One region of the Leclercia sp. genome, then DNA from elsewhere that is predicted to be linked to it. Evidence: predicted binding sites of a transcription regulator. Region 1 holds the regulator's gene; each other region holds the start of a gene.
The links. Region 1 encodes PurR, which represses purine synthesis genes. Its sites were predicted from a motif close to CANGCAAACGTTTGCNTG; they were not measured.
Positions count from the first base shown of each region.

Region 2: pyrC (dihydroorotase) is a predicted target of PurR. The motif match lies at 1,837-1,854, and genes of this name have one in related genera.
Region 3: purM (phosphoribosylformylglycinamidine cyclo-ligase) is a predicted target of PurR. The motif match lies at 2,263-2,280, and genes of this name have one in related genera.

Region 1 covers NZ_DAIQCE010000001.1:1,367,502-1,372,442, reverse strand. Annotated here, with positions in the region: gene punC (purine nucleoside transporter PunC) at 1-577, opposite strand, end outside; gene punR (DNA-binding transcriptional activator PunR) at 693-1,625, shown strand; gene purR (HTH-type transcriptional repressor PurR) at 1,622-2,647, opposite strand; gene cydH (cytochrome bd-I oxidase subunit CydH) at 2,943-3,032, shown strand; gene V7Q49_RS06405 (MFS transporter) at 3,198-4,364, shown strand; gene sodB (superoxide dismutase [Fe]) at 4,400-4,941, opposite strand, start outside.
Region 2 covers NZ_DAIQCE010000001.1:1,590,984-1,595,924, forward strand. Annotated here, with positions in the region: gene mdtH (multidrug efflux MFS transporter MdtH) at 1-1,124, shown strand, start outside; gene V7Q49_RS07535 (lipoprotein) at 1,231-1,791, shown strand; gene pyrC (dihydroorotase) at 1,903-2,949, shown strand; gene dinI (DNA damage-inducible protein I) at 3,024-3,269, shown strand; gene bssS (biofilm formation regulator BssS) at 3,539-3,793, shown strand; gene solA (N-methyl-L-tryptophan oxidase) at 3,911-4,941, shown strand, end outside.
Region 3 covers NZ_DAIQCE010000021.1:11,904-16,844, forward strand. Annotated here, with positions in the region: gene upp (uracil phosphoribosyltransferase) at 1-385, opposite strand, end outside; gene V7Q49_RS23055 (6-phospho-beta-glucosidase) at 633-2,063, opposite strand; gene purM (phosphoribosylformylglycinamidine cyclo-ligase) at 2,343-3,380, shown strand; gene purN (phosphoribosylglycinamide formyltransferase) at 3,377-4,018, shown strand; gene ppk1 (polyphosphate kinase 1) at 4,224-4,941, shown strand, end outside.

The DNA.
Region 1 (4,941 bases):
GTTGCTCAGATTGTCCTTTTTTTGTCGCTGTCGGCTTCAGGAAAAACGCCGGGATCATCAGCACCAGGGTGATAACAAACAGCACTGCAAAAATGGCCTGCCAGCTGAAGTGGGCGAGGATCCAGCTGCCCAGCAGCGGCGCCAGCGCCGGAGAGAGACCGACCAGCGGCATGATGGTGGCGAAAATGCGGTTAGTGCGCGAGGCCGGGTAGTAATCGGTTACCAGCGCCTGCCAGGTCACCGCTGCGGCGCAGACCCCCACCGCCTGGATAAAGCGCAGCACCAGCAGCCAGGTGGCATCGCGGACCCACAGCATGCCGAGGCAGCCGAGGGCAAAAATGGCTAAACCAGCCAGCAGCACCGGCTTACGGCCGAAGCGGTCGGACATCGGTCCCCACAGCAGTTGGGCAAAGGCAAAGCCTGCCAGGAACAGGCTCAGGCTGGCGCTAATGGCGGCCGCCGGGGTTTGCAGATCCTCCTGCATGATCGAGAAGGCAGGCAGGTACATATCGGTGGCGAGGAAGCCCAGCACGCTTAAGCCGCCGAGCCAGACTAAAAATCCTTTCCCGGGTGTCATTGTTCTATTCTCCGTTTGGGCGCAGGTATGGGTAGGCGCTGAGTGTAGGGAGTGCAAACCCGCTTGTGAAACGCTAATATTTGGCGGTTGCGTTCAAAAATTTTGCAGGCAGAAAATGTGGTCAGAATATTCTCTTGAAGTGGTGGATGCCGTCGCGCGTAACGGCAGCTTCAGCGGAGCAGCGCAGGAGCTGCATCGCGTTCCGTCCGCCATCAGCTATACCGTGCGTCAGCTGGAGGAGTGGCTGGCGGTGCCGCTGTTTGAACGGCGTCATCGCGACGTGGAGTTGACCCCCGCCGGGACCTGGTTTCTGAAAGAGGGGCGGTCTGTTATCAAAAAAATGCAGATCACCCGCGAACAGTGTCAGCAGATCGCCAACGGCTGGCGCAGCCATATCTCCATTGCGGTGGATAATATCGTGCGCCCCGAGCGCACCCGGCAGATGATTGTCGATTTTTACCGCCACTTTTCGGACGTCGAGCTGCGGGTCTCGCAGGAGGTCTTTAACGGCGTCTGGGACGCGCTGGCGGACGGCAGGGTGGAGATGGCGATAGGTGCCACCCAGGCGATCCCGGTCGGGGGACGCTATGCGTTTCGTGATATGGGCACGCTGAGCTGGATTTGCGTGGTCGCCAGCCATCATCCGCTGGCCGCCATGGAAGGGCCGCTCAGCGATGATACCCTGCGCAACTGGCCCTCGCTGGTGCGCGAAGACACCTCCCGCTCGCTGCCGAAACGCATCACCTGGCTGCTGGACAACCAGCGGCGGATTGTTACACCCGACTGGGAATCGTCGGCCACCTGCCTCTCGGCCGGCCTGTGCGTGGGGATGGTGCCGGTGCATTTTGCCCGACCGTGGATCGACAGCGGCAAGTGGGTTGAGCTAACGCTGGAAAATCCCTTCCCGGATGCGGCGTGCTGCCTGACCTGGCAACAAAACGATATGTCGCCGGCTTTGGCCTGGCTGCTGGATTATCTGGGAGACAGTGAAACGATGAACCGGGAGTGGCTGCGGGAGCCAGAGATGCTGGCTCCCGGAGAGGATTAACGGCGGTAGTCGCGGAACGGACCATCCGCGACGGAGCGGCGTTCAATCAGGCGCGGATGTACCTCAATGGACTGGGACTCTTCGCGCTTATTGACGATACGGTCCAGCAGCATATTGAAGGCGGTCTCCCCCAGCGAATCTTTCGGCTGGTGGATGGTGGTCAGCGCCGGGGTAAAGAAGCGGGCGTTGCGCACGTTATCATACCCGATCAGCGAAACGTCCTGCGGAACGCGCAGACCCATCTCATCGGCGGCGCAGAGCGCACCCATCGCCATAATATCCCCGCCGCAGAAGATGGCGGTTGGACGCGGGCTCTGGGAGAGGATCTGCTGCATGGCGCGGTAGCCGGACTCCGGCTCAAAGTCACCCTGCACGATCCAGTTTTCCGGCACCGTGATTAATGCCTCTTCCATCGCCTTCATAAAGCCCGCCAGACGCCCGGCACCGGTGTTGCGCTCCAGCGCCCCCGGGATCACGCCGATTTCGCGGTGGCCGCGTTCGATCAGATAACGACCGGCCATGTAGCCGCCTTCAAAGGCGTTATCGATCACCGAATCGGTAAAGTCGGCCTTCGCTTCGCCCCAGTCCATCACCACCATCGGAATATTGCGATACTCTTCCAGCATGGTGAGCAGGGGTTCCGGGTATTCGGAACACATCACCAGCAGACCGTCGACGCGCTTTTGCGCCATCATCGACAGATAGGCCCGCTGTTTTTCGAGGCTGTTCCAGGCGTTGCCGAGGATCAGGGTGTAGCCTTTCTGGAAGCAGTTCTTCTCTACCGCTTCAATAATTTCCGCAAAATAGGGCGCTTCACTGCTGGTCGCCAGCAGGCCGATCGATTTGGTGTGATTCACCTTCAGACTACGGGCCACGGCGCTTGGAGAGTAGTGCAGCTCTTTAATGGCCGCCCAGACGTTGTTGCGGGTCTCTTCCGCGACAAAGCGGGTTTTGTTAATAACATGTGATACGGTTGTAGTGGAAACGTTTGCGCGTTTCGCCACGTCTTTAATTGTTGCCATCAGATGTCACTCCAGACCATATCTAAGCTCCTGAAAAACCAATAGGTAAACGTTTGCCTTCACTCGCCCTAATTGCGCAATTTGAATTGCGGTACGCCGGGAAAACGACACAGGACGTCAGGAGGGGGTCAATGGCCGGTACGCTAATAAATTTAGCGTGGAATTTTGTCTTATCTTGGCCCAAAGGGGAAGAGCAAAAACCGATATCAATCTAAATCCTGCAAGATTTTTACCCTCAACTGTGTAAAAATGAGCAAGCTCACTCTTCGTAGGGTGATTAAAAGGAGAAAAATTGATGAGTACCGATCTTAAGTTTTCGCTGATTACTACCATTATTGTTCTGAGTCTGATTGTTGCCAGCGGTCTGACTGCGGCACTGCACTGATTGATGCGGGAGAGGTCAGCTCTCCCTCGTTCCTTTTCGCTTATTGTTACGCGCCCTGCAAAAATCTTTTGCTAAATTGTTAACTTCTCATTTTTTGTGATTGATGTCATGCTTTCGCCTTCATTGTTCTGTGTCGCCTGACGACACGGTGTCTGGAGTTGAAGTATGAGAATCAATTTTCCGCTGCTGGCCCTGGCCATTGGTGCCTTTGGTATCGGTACCACCGAATTTTCCCCGATGGGCCTGCTACCGGTTATTGCCCGGGGCGTGGATGTCTCTATTCCCGCTGCAGGCATGCTGATCAGCGCCTACGCCATCGGCGTGATGGTGGGCGCGCCCCTGATGACCCTCCTGCTGTCCCATCGCGGACGCCGCAACGCGCTGATCTTTCTGATGGCGATCTTTACCGTGGGTAACGTTCTCTCGGCGCTCTCGCCGGATTACACCACCCTGATGCTGTCGCGTATTCTCACCAGCCTGAACCACGGTGCCTTCTTTGGCCTCGGGTCGGTAGTGGCCGCAAGCGTGGTGCCGAAACACAAGCAGGCCAGCGCCGTCGCCACCATGTTTATGGGCCTGACCATCGCCAATATTGGCGGCGTGCCTGCCGCAACCTGGATGGGCGAAGTCATTGGCTGGCGGATGTCCTTCCTGGCTACCGCGCTGCTGGGTGTCGTCTCGATGATCGCGCTGTTCTTCTCCTTACCTGCGGGTGGGGCGGGCGAAAAGCCGGAAGTGCGCAAAGAGCTGGCGGTTCTGCTGCGTCCGCAGGTGTTATCTGCCTTGCTGACCACCGTCCTCGGCGCTGGCGCGATGTTCACCCTCTATACCTATATTGCCCCGGTGCTGCATGACATCAACCAGGCGACCCCGGCCTTTATCACCGCCATGCTGGTGCTGATTGGCGTTGGTTTTTCCATCGGCAACTATCTGGGCGGCAAGCTGGCGGATAAGTCCGTGAGCGGCACCCTGAAAGGCTTTTTACTGCTGCTGATTGTCATCATGCTGGCGATCCCTTGGCTGGCGCGTAATGAAGTGGGCGCGGCCGTGGCGATGGTGGTATGGGGCATGGCGACCTTTGCGGTGGTACCGCCGCTGCAGATGCGCGTCATGCGCGTCGCAAGCGATGCGCCGGGATTATCATCGTCTGTAAATATCGGTGCTTTCAACCTGGGCAATGCGCTGGGTGCGGCAGCCGGTGGGGCAGTGATATCCAGCGGGATGGGTTACAGCTTCGTACCGGTGATGGGGGCCATTATCGCCGCCCTGGGACTTATTCTGGTCTTTGCCTCCGGGCGAAAACAACCTGAGCCGGTTTGCGCCACCGAATAAAAATAACGCCGAAGGAGTTCCCTTCGGCGTTTTCATTATGCCGCGAAGTTCTTCGCCACAAATTCCCAGTTTACCAGCGCCCAGAAGTGCTCGAGGTAATTCGGGCGCGCATTACGGTAATCGATGTAATACGCATGTTCCCAGACGTCGACGGTCAGCAGCGGAGTCGCGCGGGTGGTTAACGGCGTTCCCGCGTTAGACGTAGAGACGATCGCCAGTTTGCCGTCTGCCTCTTTTACCAGCCAGGTCCAGCCTGCGCCAAAGTTCTTCACCGCAGCATCGGTAAACTTCGCTTTAAATTCCGCAAAGCTGCCGAACGCAGCAGTGATGGCCGCAGCCAGCTCACCCGTGGGTTCGCCGCCAGCATTGGGTGCCAGGCAGTGCCAGTAGAAGGTGTGGTTCCACACCTGAGCGGCGTTGTTAAACACGCCGCCTTCGGACGTGCGCACGATCTCTTCCAGGGATTTCCCTTCGAACGCGGTGCCGCCGATCAGGTTGTTCAGGTTGGTAACGTAGGTCTGGTGGTGTTTGCCGTAGTGGTATTCCAGGGTCTCCGCCGAAATATGCGGGGCCAGGG
Region 2 (4,941 bases), 220 kb from region 1:
TTTTTCCGCTGATTTCGATTCGCTTTGTCGATCAGATGGGCTGGGCGGCACTGATGGTCGGCATTGCCCTGGGTCTGCGCCAGTTTGTTCAGCAGGGGCTGGGAGTGTTTGGCGGCGCGATTGCCGACCGCTTCGGCGCCAAACCGATGATCGTCACCGGCATGCTGCTGCGGGCGGCAGGGTTTGCCACCATGGCGATCGCCCATGAACCCTGGCTGCTGTGGGTCTCCTGCTTTATCTCCGGTCTGGGCGGGACGCTGTTCGACCCGCCGCGCACGGCCCTGGTGGTCAAACTGATCCGCCCTCAGCATCGCGGGCGCTTTTTCTCGCTGCTGATGATGCAGGACAGCGCCGGGGCGGTAGTGGGCGCGCTGCTGGGCAGCTGGCTGCTGCAGTATGACTTTCGTCTGGTCTGCGCCACGGGCGCGGTGCTGTTTATCCTCTGCGCGGGCTTCAACGCCTGGCTTTTGCCCGCCTGGAAACTCTCTACCGTCAAAGCGCCGGTGCGTGAGGGGCTGGATCGGGTCTGGCGCGACAAGCGCTTTATCACCTACGTGCTGACCCTGGCGGGCTATTACATGCTGGGGGTGCAGGTGATGTTGATGCTGCCGATCATGGTTAACGACGTGGCGGGCTCCCCGGCGGCAGTCAAATGGATGTACGCCATTGAGGCCTGTCTCTCACTGACCCTGCTCTACCCGATTGCCCGCTGGAGTGAAAAACGCTTCCGCCTTGAGCACCGCCTGATGGCGGGGCTGCTGCTGATGTCCCTGAGCATGCTGCCCATCGGGATGGTGAGCTCCCTGCAGCAGCTGTTTATGCTGATCTGCACCTTCTATATCGGCTCTATCATTGCCGAACCGGCTCGTGAAACCCTGAGCGCCGAGCTGGCCGACCCGCGGGCGCGCGGCAGCTATATGGGCTTCAGCCGTCTCGGCCTGGCGATTGGCGGCGCGCTGGGGTATGCCGGGGGCGGCTGGTTGTTCGATGCCGGAAAAACCTTCCACCAGCCCGAACTGCCGTGGGTGATGCTGGCCTTAATCGGGGTGATCACTTGCTTCGCGCTGGGCTGGCAGTTCAGCCACAAACGCCGCGTGCCGGTTATCCTGGAGCCTGGCGGCTGATCGCCTGACAGGCCAGATATCAGTTTTTTCTGCTGGTCTGACTCACTCTCCCCTGACATACTGGCGCGTCAGGATAGAAGCGCTGACATATATGTCGAGGAAAACCATGAAGAAGATCGTTATTGCTACTGCGTTGATCATCAGCGGCCTGCTGGTTGGTTGTAATCAGCTTACCCAGTACACCGTCAGTGAACAGGAGATCAACCAGGCACTGCAAAAGCGCAATAACTTTGCGAAAGATATTGGCGTTCCAGGCGTGGCGGATGCGCATATCGTCCTGACCAACCTTGCCAGCCAGATTGGCCGCGAGGAGCCGAACAAAGTGATGCTCTCCGGGGATGCCAGCCTGGACATGAACTCGCTGTTCGGCAGCCAGAAAGCCAACATCAAACTGAAATTAAAAGCGCTGCCGGTCTTCAACAAAGATCAGGGCGCCATCTATCTGCAGCAGATGGAGATCACCGACGCCGTGGTGTCGCCAGACAAGATGAAACCGGTCCTGCAAACCCTGATGCCGTACCTGAACCAGTCGCTGCAAACGTACTTTAATAAACAGCCGGCCTACATCCTGAGCGAAGATAACAGCAAAGGTGAAGCGCTGGCGAAAAAGTATGCAAAAGGGATCGAAGTGAAGCCGGGTGAGATTGTTATCCCCTTCGTCGATTAACCTCCAGGGCGCTTCGGCGCCCTTTTTTTTACGGAAAAGAGTGCAAACGAAAACGTTTCCCCCTATTCTTTGTGTCCGGCAAAAATCATCTCACTCAGCCGGAGCCTATCCATGACTGCACCATCCCAGGTTTTGAAAATTCGCCGCCCAGACGACTGGCATATCCATCTTCGCGATGGCGATATGCTGAAAACCGTCGTGCCCTATACCAGTGAAATTTATGGCCGCGCGATTGTCATGCCCAACCTGGTGCCACCCGTCACCACGGTCGACGCGGCGATTGCCTATCGCCAGCGCATTCTTGACGCCGTGCCTGCCGGTCACGATTTTACCCCGCTGATGACCTGTTATTTGACCGACACGCTCGATCCCAATGAGATCGAACGCGGCTTTAACGAAGGGGTCTTTACCGCTGCCAAACTGTACCCGGCCAATGCCACCACCAACTCCAGCCACGGCGTGACCAGCATCGACGCGATTATGCCGGTGCTCGAGCGCATGGAGAAGCTGGGGATGCCGCTGCTGGTGCACGGTGAAGTGACCCATGCCGAGATCGATATCTTCGACCGGGAAGCACGTTTTATCGACACCGTGATGGAGCCGCTGCGCCAGCGCCTGCCGGGTCTGAAAGTGGTGTTTGAACACATCACCACCAAAGATGCAGCGGAGTACGTGCGCGAGGGTAACGAGCTTCTGGCCGCCACTATCACCCCGCAGCACCTGATGTTCAACCGCAACCACATGCTGGTGGGCGGCGTGCGCCCTCACCTCTACTGCCTGCCGATCCTCAAGCGCAACATCCACCAGCAGGCGCTGCGTGAACTGGTCGCCAGCGGCTTTGAACGCGCCTTCCTTGGCACCGACTCCGCGCCGCACGCCCGTCATCGCAAAGAGGCGAGCTGCGGTTGTGCCGGCTGCTTTAACGCCCCGACCGCACTGGCGAGCTATGCCCAGGTGTTTGACGAGATGAACGCCCTGCAGCACTTCGAGGCCTTCTGCTCCCTGAACGGCCCGCGCTTCTACGGCCTGCCGGTGAATGAAACCTTCGTTGAGCTGGTCCGCGAAGAGAGCAGCGTGGTGGAATCTATTGCGCTGACGGATGACACCCTCATCCCATTCCTCGCGGGTGAAACCGTGCACTGGACGGTAAAACGCTAAAAATTGTGGGTCCCCTGTTGTAAGTTCAATAATATAACTGTATAAATAACCAGTATATTACACAGGGGGCAACTATGCGTATCGAAGTGACCATTGCCAGAACAACTGCTTTGCCTGCCGGCGCGCTGGACGCGCTGGCGGGTGAATTATCCCGCCGTATAAATGACTCCTTCCCTGAACGCGACGGTGCTGTCACCGTGCGCTATGCCGGATCAAACAATCTGTCGGTCATCGGCGGCGCCAAAGAAGATAAAGAGCGCATCAGCGAAATTCTCCAGGAAACCTGGGAGAGCGCTGACGACTGGTTTATTACCGATTAATTTCTCCCTCATTGTTTTTTTTTGCCGGGTCGCCCCGGCTTTTTTTCATCTGTTCAACGATAGTACGAATAATCTGAGTGACTCCCAGAAAAATCATCAGCAAGATGATGTTTTAATGTTCAAACAATCCTAAAACGCACAAATTTGTTGTGCTCCCTGTTTCTTTTTCCCTTCAGAAGCCTTATTTATTGATATACTGAAGTTGCTTCAGAAAAACACGCATTGAACCTCACAGTCGTTGTCTTTTAACACGTATTCAGGGGGTTATGATGGAAAAGAATAATGAAGTCATCCAGACACATCCGCTTGTTGGCTGGGATATCAGCACTGTAGATAGCTACGACGCACTGATGTTGCGTTTGCATTACCAGACTCCGAACCACCCTGACACCGAAGAAGCGGAAGTTGGGCAAACGCTATGGTTAACCACCGACGTTGCACGTCAGTTTATTTCTATTTTAGAAGCCGGCATTGCAAAAATAGAATCCAGTGACTACCAGGCAAATGAGTACCGGCGACATTGACGTAATGTCACAACCTCACCCAAAAAGGCACCTGACGGTGCCTCCTTTATTTCTCCCTTGTATAACCGTCATGTCTTAATTACCCTGCTAAGCAACGAAACGCGCAAAGAGAATCTGATGAAATACGATTTAATTATTATTGGCAGCGGATCTGTCGGTGCAGCGGCAGGTTATTACGCTACACGCGCCGGGCAAAACGTACTGATGATCGATGCCCATATGCCCCCCCACACCGAAGGGAGCCACCACGGCGACACCCGCCTGATGCGTCACGCTTACGGAGAAGGTGAACGCTATGTGCCGCTGGTTTTACGCGCGCAGGCATTGTGGGATGAGCTGGCCGAAATCAGCGGTGAGCCGGTCTTTGAACGCACGGGCGTGGTTAATCTGGGGCCGTCCGATTCGTCATTCCTGGCGAACGTTGAGCAGAGCGCCCGCCAGTTTAATCTCAACCTTGAGCGGCTGGACGCGGCGGCGGTGATGAAGCGCTGGCCTGAAATTCAGGTTCCCGAGGGGTATATCGGTCTGTTTGAGGCCGAGTCCGGGGTCCTGCGCAGCGAGCTGGCGATCAAAACCTGGATTGCACTGGCGAAAGAGGCGGGTTGCGCGCAGCTGTTTAACTGCCCGGTCACCGCCATTTCTCATCAGGACGACGGCGTCACCGTTGAGACTCCGGAAGGGCCATACCGCGCAAATCGCCTACTGGTGAGCGCCGGCACCTGGGTGTCACGCCTGGTGCCAGGCCTGCCCGTTCAGCCGGTGCGCAAGGTCTTCTCCTGGTTCCAGTCCGATGGCCGCTACAGCCATCAGAATCGCTTCCCGGCTTTCACCGGCGAGCTGCCAGACGGGGATCAGTTCTACGGCTTCCCGTCAGAGAAAGATGCGCTGAAGATCGGGAAACACAACGGCGGGCAGGTGATTAACGCCCCGGAAGAGCGCAAGCCGTTTGGCGCTTACCCTGGCGACGGCTCTGAAGCCTTCAAATTCCTGCGCAACGTACTGCCGGGTATCGGCGGTCTGTTATACGGGGCAGCCTGCACCTATGACAACACGCCGGATGAAGACTTCATCATCGACACCCTGCCGGGCCATGATAATACGCTGCTGATCGCTGGCCTGAGCGGCCACGGGTTCAAATTCGCCAGCGT
Region 3 (4,941 bases), on a different contig from region 1:
CGACCAGCGCCATACGCTCGTCGATGTTGGAAACCAGCTTCTGGAAGTACGGCACGGGCTCCAGGGTTTCTTCATTACGGTAGATCCCGACCACGCTGATACGCGCGCTCGGAACGTGCTCCAGCACGCCTTCCATCATGCCCAGACCCGCACGCAGGATTGGCACAACGGTAATTTTTTTGCCTTTGATCTGCTCAACCTGTACCGGGCCGTTCCAGCCTTCAATGGTCACCTTTTCGGTTTCCAGATCGGAGGTTGCTTCATAGGTCAGTAAGCTGCCAACTTCAGAAGCCAGTTCACGAAAGCGCTTAGTGCTGATGTCATGCTCACGCATCAGGCCCAGCTTGTGTTTAACGAGTGGGTGTTTCACTTCCACAATCTTCATTCTCTTTCTCCTTCGGGTGGCAGCCACAAAAAAAATCGCCGGATTATACCGCTTTTTTCGGACAGCGCCATACCCATCTTGCTTGACCGGGATCAACCAAAGTGAATAACAGGCTGCTGAGAGTATAAAAGAGACAAAAAAAACCGGAGAGGGATCTCCGGCTTTGGGGCGGTTTTTTGCCGGGTGGCGCTGCGCTTACCCGGCCTACACAACCGGTAGGCCCGTGCAAGCGCAGCGTCGCCGGGCATTAAAGCGTTTCGCCGTTGCTGGCGATCACCTTCTGATACCAGGCAAATGATTTTTTCTTGCTGCGATTCAGCGTGCCTTTGCCTTCGTTATCTTTATCGACGTAGATAAAGCCATAGCGTTTTTTCATTTCGCCGGTGCCGGCAGAGACCAGATCGATACAGCCCCACGGGGTGTAACCCATCAGATCCACACCATCTTCCACCACCGCTTTCTTCATCTCGCGGATATGGGCGCTGAGATAGTCAATGCGGTACTGGTCGTTCACCGTCCCGTCGCTCTCCAGCACGTCGATAGCGCCAAAACCGTTCTCGACGATAAACAGCGGCAGCTGGTAGTGGTCCCAGAACCAGTTCAGGGAGTAGCGCAGCCCCACAGGGTCAATCTGCCAGCCCCAGTCCGATTTCTGCACGTAGGGGTTGGAGACCAGGCTCTTACTTTCGTCGTAATCCAGCTGGGGGTTATCCGCTGTCACTTTGGTGGCAAACGACATGTAGTAGCTGAAGCCGATGTAATCCACGCAGCCCTGCTTCAGCGCCGCTTTATCCTCTTCGGTGATATCGAGCTCAAAACCACGACGGGCAAAGTAGTTCAGCAGATGCTGCGGATAAGCGCCGCGCACGTGCACGTCGGTGAACCAGTAGCGGCGGTGCATGGCGTTCATCGCCATCATCATGTCGTCCGGGGCGCAGGTCAGCGGATAGATAGGGCACATGGCGATCATGCAGCCGATACGCAGGGACGGGTTGATGTCGCGTCCGGCTTTGACCGCCAGGGCGCTGGCCACCAGCTCGTAGTGCGCGGCCTGGAACATGACCGGCTCGCGATCTTCGCCCGGCTGATAGTGCAGGCCAGAGTTGGTGAACGGGGCGAAATCCTCGTGGAAGTTGGCCTGGTTGTTGATTTCGTTGAAGGTCATCCAGTACTTCACTTTGTGCTGATAACGCTTAAACACCACGCTGGCAAAGCGCACAAAGAAGTCGATCAGTTTACGGTTACGCCAGCCGCCGTATTCGCTCACCAGGTGATAAGGCATTTCGAAGTGCGAGAGGGTAATTACCGGCTCGATGCCGTGCTTCAGGCACTCATCAAAGAGATCGTCGTAAAACTGCAGGCCCGCTTCGTTGGGCTGCTGCTCGTCGCCTTTGGGGAAAATACGCGTCCAGGCAATCGAGGTACGGAAGCATTTAAAGCCCATTTCCGCGAACAGCTGGATATCTTCTTTGTACCGGTGATAGAAATCGATGGCTTCATGGTTGGGGTAGTTTTTGCCCGGCAGCACGCCGTCGGTGATTTCGCGCGGGACGCCGTGCGCGCCTGCGGTCATTACGTCTGCGACGCTTGGGCCCTTCCCGCCCTCCTGCCAGCCGCCTTCAAGTTGATGCGCCGCCACCGCGCCGCCCCACAGAAAACCCTCTTTGAATCCTGACATGCGATATCCCTCATTCAGCGTTAATTATCGGCAAAAAAGAGTACAGAAACCGGTTTCAGTGAAATGATGTGCATTCAGCTAAGGGGTTGCAAGCATAAGAATGTACCCGGTTTCATTTTCGTGAACGGGTTCAAGTTTGTGCCCCAGGCTACGATTTTGTCAGGAATTTCAGGGTCGCTTTTTTCTGTTGCAGAATGGGCTCGCAAACGTTTGCCTGGACTGTTAGAATTGCGCCGATTTTTCTTACTATCGCAATGCAATCGCGTGGGGACTTGAGCCGTGACCAACAAAACTTCTCTCAGCTACAAAGATGCCGGTGTAGATATTGACGCAGGTAATGCGCTGGTTGACCGTATCAAAGGGGTAGTTAAAAAAACCCGCCGCCCGGAAGTGATGGGTGGGCTGGGAGGATTCGGCGCCCTGTGCGCGCTGCCGCAAAAATACCGTGAACCGGTCCTGGTCTCGGGCACCGACGGCGTGGGCACCAAGCTGCGTCTGGCGATGGATCTGAAACGCCACGACACCATCGGCGTTGACCTGGTCGCTATGTGCGTAAACGACCTGGTGGTTCAGGGCGCTGAGCCGCTGTTCTTCCTCGACTACTACGCGACCGGCAAGCTGGACGTCGACACCGCAGCCAGCGTGATCAGCGGTATCGCGGAAGGCTGCCTGCAGTCTGGCTGTGCACTGGTCGGCGGCGAAACTGCTGAAATGCCGGGGATGTATCACGGCGAAGATTACGACGTTGCCGGCTTCTGCGTGGGCGTGGTCGAAAAATCCGAAATCATTGACGGCAGCAAAGTGACCGACGGCGACGTGCTGATTGCGCTGGGTTCCAGCGGCCCGCACTCCAACGGCTACTCGCTGGTGCGTAAAATTGTCGAAGTGAGCGGCTGCGACCCGCTGACCACCGAGCTGGAAGGCAAACCGCTGGCCGATCACCTGCTCGAACCGACCCGCATCTATGTGAAATCCATTCTGGAACTGATCGAGAATGTGGATGTTCACGCTATCGCTCACCTGACCGGTGGCGGTTTCTGGGAAAATATTCCGCGCGTGCTGCCGGACAACACCCAGGCCGTCATCGACGAATCATCCTGGCAGTGGCCAGCGGTGTTTAACTGGCTGCAGGATGCCGGTAACGTCAGCGATCATGAAATGTATCGCACCTTCAACTGCGGCGTAGGGATGTTGATCGCCCTGCCGGCCAGCGAAGTGGACAAAGCCCTGGCGCTGCTGCAGGCCAAAGGTGAAAATGCGTGGAAAATCGGTATCATCAAAGCATCTGATTCCGAACAGCGTGTGGTCATTGAATGAAAAACATAGTGGTGCTCATTTCCGGTAACGGAAGTAATTTGCAGGCTATCATCGATGCCTGCAAACAGAAGAAGATCAACGGCACCCTCCGCGCAGTATTCAGTAACAAGGCCGATGCGTTCGGCCTTGAGCGTGCCCGCGAAGCGGGCATTGCGGCGCATGCGCTCAGCGCCTCTCAGTTTGCCAGCCGCGAGGCCTTTGACCGCGAGCTGGTGCAGGAGATCGACGCCTACGCACCGGATGTGGTGGTGTTGGCTGGCTATATGCGGATCCTCAGCCCGGCGTTTGTGGCGCACTTTGCCGGCCGCCTGCTGAATATCCACCCTTCCCTGCTGCCAAAATATCCCGGCCTGAATACCCACCGTCAGGTGCTGGACAATGGCGACGAGGAGCATGGCACCTCGGTCCATTTTGTCACCGACGAACTGGACGGTGGCCCGGTGATCCTGCAGGCGAAAGTGCCGGTGTTCGAAGGCGACAGCGAAGAAGATGTCACCGCCCGGGTTCAGGCCCAGGAGCATGCCATCTACCCGCTGGTAGTGAGCTGGTTTGTTGACGGCCGCCTGGAGATGCGCAACGGTGCCGCCTGGCTGGACGGTGCGCCGTTACCTCCGCAAGGACATGCCGCAGAAGAGTAGTTTTTTACCGGGTGGCGCGACGCTTACCCGGCCTACCTTAGCGCTGGCCCGCCAGGGCTATGCCGCCAACCCTCTCTTTTCCCTCAAGAATAAATTTAACTGTCATACTTTTCTGACACAGTTGGACATATAGTGGAAATGCTCGCCATAATAAAGGCGAGACGGATTTGCCACGTCCTGTGATTGAACTGGAGTGTGAGTAGTAATGGGTCAGGAAAAGTTATACATCGAGAAAGAGCTAAGCTGGTTAGCATTCAACGAGCGCGTGCTTCAGGAAGCGGCGGATAAAAGTAACCCGCTGATTGAGCGCATGCGTTTTCTGGGGATTTACTCCAATAACCTGGACGAATTCTATAAAGTTCGCTTTGCTGAACTGAAGCGTCGAATCATCATTAGCGAAGAGCAGGGTTTAAACTCGAATTCGCGTCATCTGCTTGGCAAGATCCAGTCCCGGGTCCTGAAAGCCGATCAGGAATTTGACAGCCTGTATAACGAATTGCTGCTGGAGATGGCTCGCAATCAAATCTTCCTGATCAACGAGCGACAGCTCTCGGTTAACCAGCAGAGCTGGCTGCGCCACTATTTCAAACATTATCTGCGTCAGCACATCACCCCGATTCTGATTAACCGCGAAACGGACCTGGTGCAGTTTCTGAAGGATGACTACACCTATCTGGCGGTGGAGATTATCCGCGGCGACAGCATTCGCTATGCGCTGCTGGAGATCCCGTCGGACAAGGTGCCGCGCTTCGTCAACCTGCCACCGGAAACGCCGCGTCGTCGCAAACCGATGATCCTGCTGGATAACATCCTGCGCTACTGCCTGGACGACATCTTCAAGGGCTTCTTCGATTACGATGCCCTGAACGCCTATTCGATGAAGATGACCCGTGACGCCGAGTACGATCTGGTGCATGAGATGG